Linked DNA regions of Paraglaciecola sp. L3A3. The protein of the gene in region 1 binds, or shares a complex with, the protein of each later gene. Links are inferred from orthologs where the notes say so. Each region holds a gene or a part of one and is shown on either strand. Other genes may lie near its edges.

What was found. The genes of interacting proteins can lie anywhere in the genome.
Region 2: the proteins of iscU (region 1) and GQR87_RS10940 are in contact, whole or in part, in a solved structure (PDB 5XT5), measured with the Bacillus subtilis proteins. The link is inferred for Paraglaciecola sp. L3A3 from one-to-one orthologs.

The regions. Positions count from the first base shown.
Region 1 is NZ_CP047023.1:1,330,192-1,332,938, forward strand. It holds iscU (Fe-S cluster assembly scaffold IscU), read left to right. Parts: upstream 1-1,057; coding sequence 1,058-1,438; downstream 1,439-2,747. Other genes in the region: GQR87_RS05515 (IscS subfamily cysteine desulfurase), read left to right, coding at 1-980; iscA (iron-sulfur cluster assembly protein IscA), read left to right, coding at 1,462-1,785; hscB (co-chaperone HscB), read left to right, coding at 1,807-2,325; hscA (Fe-S protein assembly chaperone HscA), read left to right, coding at 2,353-2,747. UniProt on the Bacillus subtilis protein: Part of the SUF-like system that mediates the biosynthesis of iron-sulfur (Fe-S) clusters. Acts as a sulfurtransferase and thus transfers sulfur from SufS to SufB.
Region 2 is NZ_CP047023.1:2,616,142-2,620,168, forward strand. Bases 448-3,324 are described here. They hold GQR87_RS10940 (aminotransferase class V-fold PLP-dependent enzyme), read right to left. Parts: upstream 2,791-3,324; coding sequence 1,105-2,790; downstream 448-1,104. Other genes in these bases: GQR87_RS10930 (purine nucleoside permease), read right to left, coding at 448-521; GQR87_RS10935 (thioredoxin family protein), read right to left, coding at 544-1,041; GQR87_RS10945 (hypothetical protein), read right to left, coding at 2,794-3,321. In the rest of the region: more of GQR87_RS10930, read right to left, coding at 1-447; GQR87_RS10950 (DUF2750 domain-containing protein), read right to left, coding at 3,327-3,722; GQR87_RS10955 (GNAT family N-acetyltransferase), read right to left, coding at 3,817-4,027. UniProt on the Bacillus subtilis protein: Type II cysteine desulfurase that acts as the initial step in the SUF-like Fe-S cluster assembly pathway.

The sequences.
Region 1 (2,747 bases):
ACAACCTAGCGATTAAAGGCGCGGCTAATTTTTATGGTAAAAAAGGCAAACACCTTATTACCCTTAAAACTGAGCATAAAGCTGTATTAGATACTTGTCGTCAGCTAGAGCGGGAAGGATACGAAGTCACTTATTTAGATCCTGAGCCTAATGGCTTAGTGGATTTAGACAAGCTAACTGCGGCTATCCGTCCAGATACAATTTTGATTAGTATTATGCATGTAAATAATGAGATTGGTGTGATCCAAGATATCGCAGCAATTGGTGAGTTATGTCGTGAACGTAAAATTTTGTTCCATGTTGATGCTGCACAAAGTACCGGTAAAGTAGATATTGATTTACAAACTTTAAAAGTTGATTTGATGTCTTTTTCTGCTCACAAATCATATGGCCCTAAAGGTATTGGTGCTTTGTACGTTAGACGTAAACCACGAATTCGTTTAGAAGCTCAAATGCATGGTGGTGGACATGAACGTGGTATGCGTTCAGGTACTATGGCTACACACCAAATTGTTGGTATGGGTGAAGCATTCCGTATTGCCAAAGAAGAAATGGTAGCAGAAAACAAAAAAATATTAGCTTTACGTAACCGCTTATATGATGGCATTAAAGACATTGAAGCTGTGTACGTTAATGGCGATATGGAACATAGAATTGCTGGTAACTTAAATGTAAGTTTTGCTTATGTTGAAGGTGAATCTTTAATCATGGCATTAAAAGATATGGCTGTGTCTTCAGGTTCAGCCTGTACCTCAGCTAGTTTAGAGCCATCATACGTTTTAAGAGCGTTGGGATTAAACGATGAGTTAGCCCATAGTTCGATTCGTTTTACTATCGGACGTTTTACTACAGAGCAAGAAATTGACTATGTAGTGGGTGTTATTCGTAACGCTATTGATAAGTTGCGTGAAATGTCTCCACTGTGGGACATGTACAAAGAAGGTATCGATTTAAGTACAGTTGAGTGGGCTCACCACTAAACTGGCAAAGCGAAGTAACAGATTTAAAATTTTGATGGGTTAACATGTTTTAGCCCATATACATTGAGGTAAAGACAATGGCTTATAGTGAAAAAGTAATCGATCATTACGAAAACCCTCGTAACGTTGGTGGTTTTGATAAAAATGACCCAAGTATTGCGACTGGTATGGTTGGCGCACCGGCTTGTGGTGATGTAATGAAGTTGCAACTTAAAATTGATGCAAACGGCATTATCGAAGACGCAAAATTCAAAACTTACGGTTGTGGTTCTGCAATCGCATCTAGTTCTTTGGTTACTGAGTGGGTAAAGGGTAAATCATTGGATGAAGCTACCGCTATTAGTAATATGGATATTGCTGAAGAATTAGCTTTACCTCCAGTAAAAATTCATTGCTCAATTTTGGCTGAAGATGCCATTAAAGCAGCAGTTGAAGATTATAAAAGCCGTCAAAAATAATTAGTTGTAGTAGGAGTTAACCAGTGGGAATTAAAGTATCTGAATCCGCCGCGCAAAGAGCCCGTACCTTTCTTGAAAATAGAGGATCTGGCATTGGCTTACGTTTGGGTGTTAAAACCACTGGTTGCTCTGGCTTAGCTTATGTACTTGAGTTTGTTGACGAAATTAATGAAGATGACCAAGTATTTGAAGATAATGGCATTAAAGTTATTATCGATGGTAAAAGCTTAGTATATTTAGATGGTACTCATTTAGACTTCACTAAAGACGGATTAAATGAAGGTTTTCAGTTTACCAACCCCAATGCTAATGGTGAGTGTGGGTGTGGTGAAAGTTTTAACGTTTAATTTTTTATTTGATCAGAATTGATGAATTATTTCGAGTTATTTAATCTCCCTGCTTCCTTTGATGTTGATCTCGCAGCTGTTTCTCAAACCTACCAAACACTTCAGCGTTTAACTCATCCTGATAAATTTGCAGGTGGCAGTTCACAAGAAAAATTGTTGGCAGTGCAAAAAAACGCACAAGTTAATGATGCTTATACTATGTTGAAGTCTCCCCTGCGCAGAGCAGAGTACTTGTTAGAGTTAAGAGGTATTGATCTTCAGCATGAACAACAAACGATCAAAGATACTCAATTCTTGATGCAACAAATGGAATGGCGTGAAGAATTAGCTGAGATAGAACAACAAAGTGAACCTTTAGATGCCCTTGAATCTTTAGATGGCGCCATTAGCCAAGAAATTTCCGGCGAATTAGCACAGTTAAAATCGTATCTGCAGCAGGAAGCCAATCAACAAGCGGCTGAGTTGATCCGTAAGTTGAAATTCTTATACAAGATGCGTACTGAAATAGAGCTAAAAGAAGAAGCACTCAGCGACTTTTAACTTCAAACAAAAAGAACGAATTAAATCATGGCATTATTGCAAATATCTGAACCTGGCCAAAGTGCCGTACCTCATCAACGTAAACTAGCAGTGGGTATCGATCTAGGTACAACTAACTCTTTAGTCGCAACCGTTCGTAGTGGTGAAGCATCAACTTTACCTGACACAGCTGGCCAACATTTGTTGCCTTCAGTGGTTCATTATCTTGCACAAGGTACTATTGTAGGTGCAGAGGCTATTCAACAAGCCAGTAGTGACCCAGTGAATACCATCGTTTCTGTTAAACGATTTTTAGGGCGCTCTGTAGAAGACATTCGAGCTGCTTATCCAAATTTGCCTTATCAATTTTCTGGTTCTTCATTATCTCCCGTTATGCAGGTTGTTTCAGGAGAAGTGAACCCTGTGCAAGTTTCTGCAGAAAT
Region 2 (4,027 bases), 1.3 Mb from region 1 along the record:
TTGACTAAGTTTTCGTTTAAATGATAGCTGCGGATACCCTCATAACCACTACGAGGCATAAATGTAGGCTTACCAATTTCGCCTTCTTCGGCCTTCCAGCGATGACCGAGATCATAATCAACTAACCAGGTGCCCCAGCTTACATCTGCTATTGTACCTTTTGATGGAGGTGTTCCCCCTACTCCACTTAATATGAAGTAACTTTGTGATAAATCAAAATATTCATTTAATAAAATTGCTTGCATAGAAGCAGACGAAGCAACTTTGCCCATACCTAATACAGAACCACATACGCCTGATTTATTACAAAAAACAGGACCTGCCGCACCTTTAACTTGAATAGGCGCTTGACCATCAAAATACTTCAGGTACCAGTGTTGAAATTCACCTGCTTTGTCACCTTTGTTGGCTCCAATTTCAAACATACCGGCGATAAATACTTTAACTTTGATTGGCTGTTGTGCCGCTGAAGTACTAAGGCTTGCTCCGATTAAAATTACCAGACTCAATAGAGTTTTTATCACAAATTTTTATTCCTAAAGGTTACTTATTAAATTGATTGGTCGCTTGATTTAGCAAGTCTTTGAATTTTTCAGGATCAAAAGTGAGCGGTAATTGCACCAACTTATCACCAACTTGATTCAATACTAAAAGTGTAGGAAAACCGTTAACATCGTAACGTTGCATAAAAGCTTCTCCCTCATCAGACTCATATTCGATACGAGTAAACACATAATTTTGATTGATCACCTCTTGTACCTTTGAGTTACTCAAAACTTCTTTATCTAGCTTACGGCACGTGGGGCACCAGATAGCGGACATGTCAGCTAATACCAAACGGTTAGAAGACTTTGCCTGCTCTAATGCGGCGTTATATGACAAATTACCTAAGCCAGTACTGTCATAAGCAGCCTCACCTAAATAACTTTGTACTCCACGATTTACACCAAGCACAATCAGTACCATAACTAATAATTTGACGAGATTTATAAAGTTTTTTTTATTTAATATTTTATTCGTAGTGTTTTGTACAGAGCTCATATTTTACCTTTGAAGTGACAACACATTCGTGTAATTTTGTTATAGATTGAAGATAGTAAGTAACTAAGACCTAATTGGTGGCAGCTTTAATTCACAAAAAGCGACAATTTTTTTAAATACAGCAGCTAAACCATTGCCTCTTGATTCACTTAAATGACGAGAGAGTCCTAAATGACTTAGATATTCTTGTAGATCAAAACCGATAATTTGTGAAATATCACGATTATCTAAAGCTTCAAATATGACAGCCAATAAACCTCTGACAATTTTGCTAGCCGAATCACCTTGTAAAACTAATTGTCCATTAACAAGTTCACACTTGATCCAGACTTGGCTTTCACAACCAAACACTTGTGTATCTGAAGTTTTATCTTGCTCATTCAATCTATTCAGGTTTTTACCGGCTAACATTAATTGTCTATAAGTATTATCCCACCCCTTAGCGATCATTACCTTTTGAGCTATTGAGCCCAGATGAACCTTATCTGTTTGTTGTTCAGCGCTTTCGACAGTTAAGGTTTCTTGATCGTGATTGAGTAAACTGGCAATAGAATTTTTTAGCGCTATAGCAAATAACTGCAGTTCATATTGAGTGTTATAACATGCCAGCGAAACACGCAATACGCCATCAATAGCTAAGGCTTCGAACAAGGGCATTGCACAATGGTGACCTACTCTAAGAGCAATATTGTGTTGGTCTAATAACACGGCTAAGTCATAAGGATTTAGCCCTTTGACGGTAAAAGCCTGTAAAGAAATGCTGTTGCTTGTGTCGCCCCATAATATAACTTCTGGTATGTCAGTCAAAATTCGTAATAACTCTTGATACAGGTCAGCTTCTATTGATGTAATTAAATGACTATTAGTTTGAATAAACTTTATTGCTTCACTAAGGCCTAACACACCTGCAATATTCGGCGTGCCGGCTTCAAATTTTAATGGACTGGCTTGATAGGTTGCGCCTTGATTAAAGCTTACTGTTTTAACCATTTCACCACCATATTGATAAGGAGGGAGTTTGTTTAACAGATCTAATTTTCCGTATAATATTCCTATACCAGTAGGACCGAACATTTTATGACCACTAAATATATAAAAGTCACAATCGAGTTTTTGTACATCAATTGGCATATGGGCAACGGCTTGGGTACCATCGATCACAGTTAAAGCGCCGAAAAGTTTAGCTTGTTGTATAAGATCTTGAATTGGATTGATATTGCCAAGAGCATTTGAAACATGAGCCACAGCCACTAGAGCCGTTTTATTGGTGATCAGTGGTAACGATTGAGCTAAATCTAATACTCCTTTAGAATTAACAGGCATCACTTTGATGATTAAACCTAGCCTTTGGGCTAATTCTTGCCAAGGCACTATATTAGAGTGATGCTCAGAAGCAGCGATAATTATTTCATTGCGACAAGGATCAAAAAAATTAATTTTACCAAGACAAGTGGCTAATAAATTCAGACTATCGGTTGCTCCTTTAGTCCAAATAATTTCTTGCTCACTTTTGGCATTAATAAACTGTTGAACATCACGCCTTGATTGTTCAAATTGTTGAGTCACCTGCTCAGCCACTTTATAACTAGAGCGATGCACATTTGTGGTATTAACTTGATAATATTTTTCAGTGGCAGATATAACAGAGATCAATTTTAAACTGGTGGCTGCACTATCAAAATAAATTAAATCATTCGCTTGCTGATGGGTAAAATTAGCAAATAAGTTTCTAATTGTTGAACCACTCATACTTTATGCCTTTACACTGTTAATTAATTCCACCAAACGGATGATTTTGATATTTGATAATTGACGATAATCAAAATAGGGACAGACTATTAAATTTTGTTGTTTGTTAATAGCAAATTCCTTATCCAACCAAAGAAGTTTTGATGCAATAGTTAAAGAATTAGCATAAGTTTTCCCCATCACTATATGAATATCTTGGTCAGAACTTTGGCTCGATGTATCGGCTAAATTAGGTTCAGAAAACAATAATGCGGTGTTGGATTGAGCTTGAAGTAAAGAATGATCACGAAAATGCTGCCAGCTTTTATACTGACTGACATCAACTTGGTCATTAGTATTTAACGCAAACACTAATTTACTGTAAACATTAAATACTTTTCGCCAGCCATTGCCACAAGCTTGGCCAATAGCAAATATTTCTCCTTTGCCAAGGGCCTGAATGGTGACTAAATTATTGAATCCTTGAAAATTCGGCTGGTTGCCAATATACACTTTGAATTGGGCATTATTATCGCCCAATCCATATGCCACTGACACTATTCTTCTTGCGCGTTAAGGTCGTCTTCAATACATTCAAGCATTTCAGAAGCTTCTAAAATAATACCTTCTTCGTCTTCACCTAAAGGAAAAACCAAAATTAAGGTGTTATTTTTTTGCATACCAGGTAACCAAATATCTAACCATTCAACAAAATCTATTTGTTTGGGTTCACAATCTGGAAAGTCTTCTTTTACCCAAGATGTAGCAAATTCTTTATGTGGCCAAATTGGCATACAAGAATCTTCATCGGCCTTGAGCATAACCCAGCCATTTTTACCATAAAGCCCCCACAAGTATTGTGTCTCAATCATTTTGGTTAAGGCATACTCAAAACGTTGCTCTGGTAGCATTTTACTTAAATCTAAAAAATCTTTAGCTGACACATAACTCATAACCAATTCCTATAGGTTGATATTACCATTTCCGTTAAAAACAATATTTTATTACCTAGTTTGAAATAAAGCACATTATTATCTAGATCTTTTGTTACTGAATTCTGTCAAAAAATTCTGTTTTTAAGGTTGAATACAGCATATGGTCAACATAATGATCATATAGCCATTCACATTGCCTAAATTGACCTTCGCAGACAAATCCTAAACGCTCTGGTATCGCTCGACTTTTTAAATTTTCTACTGCACAGTGTATTGCTATTTTATGTAATTTATAGTCTATAAATCCCATATCTAGTAGGGTT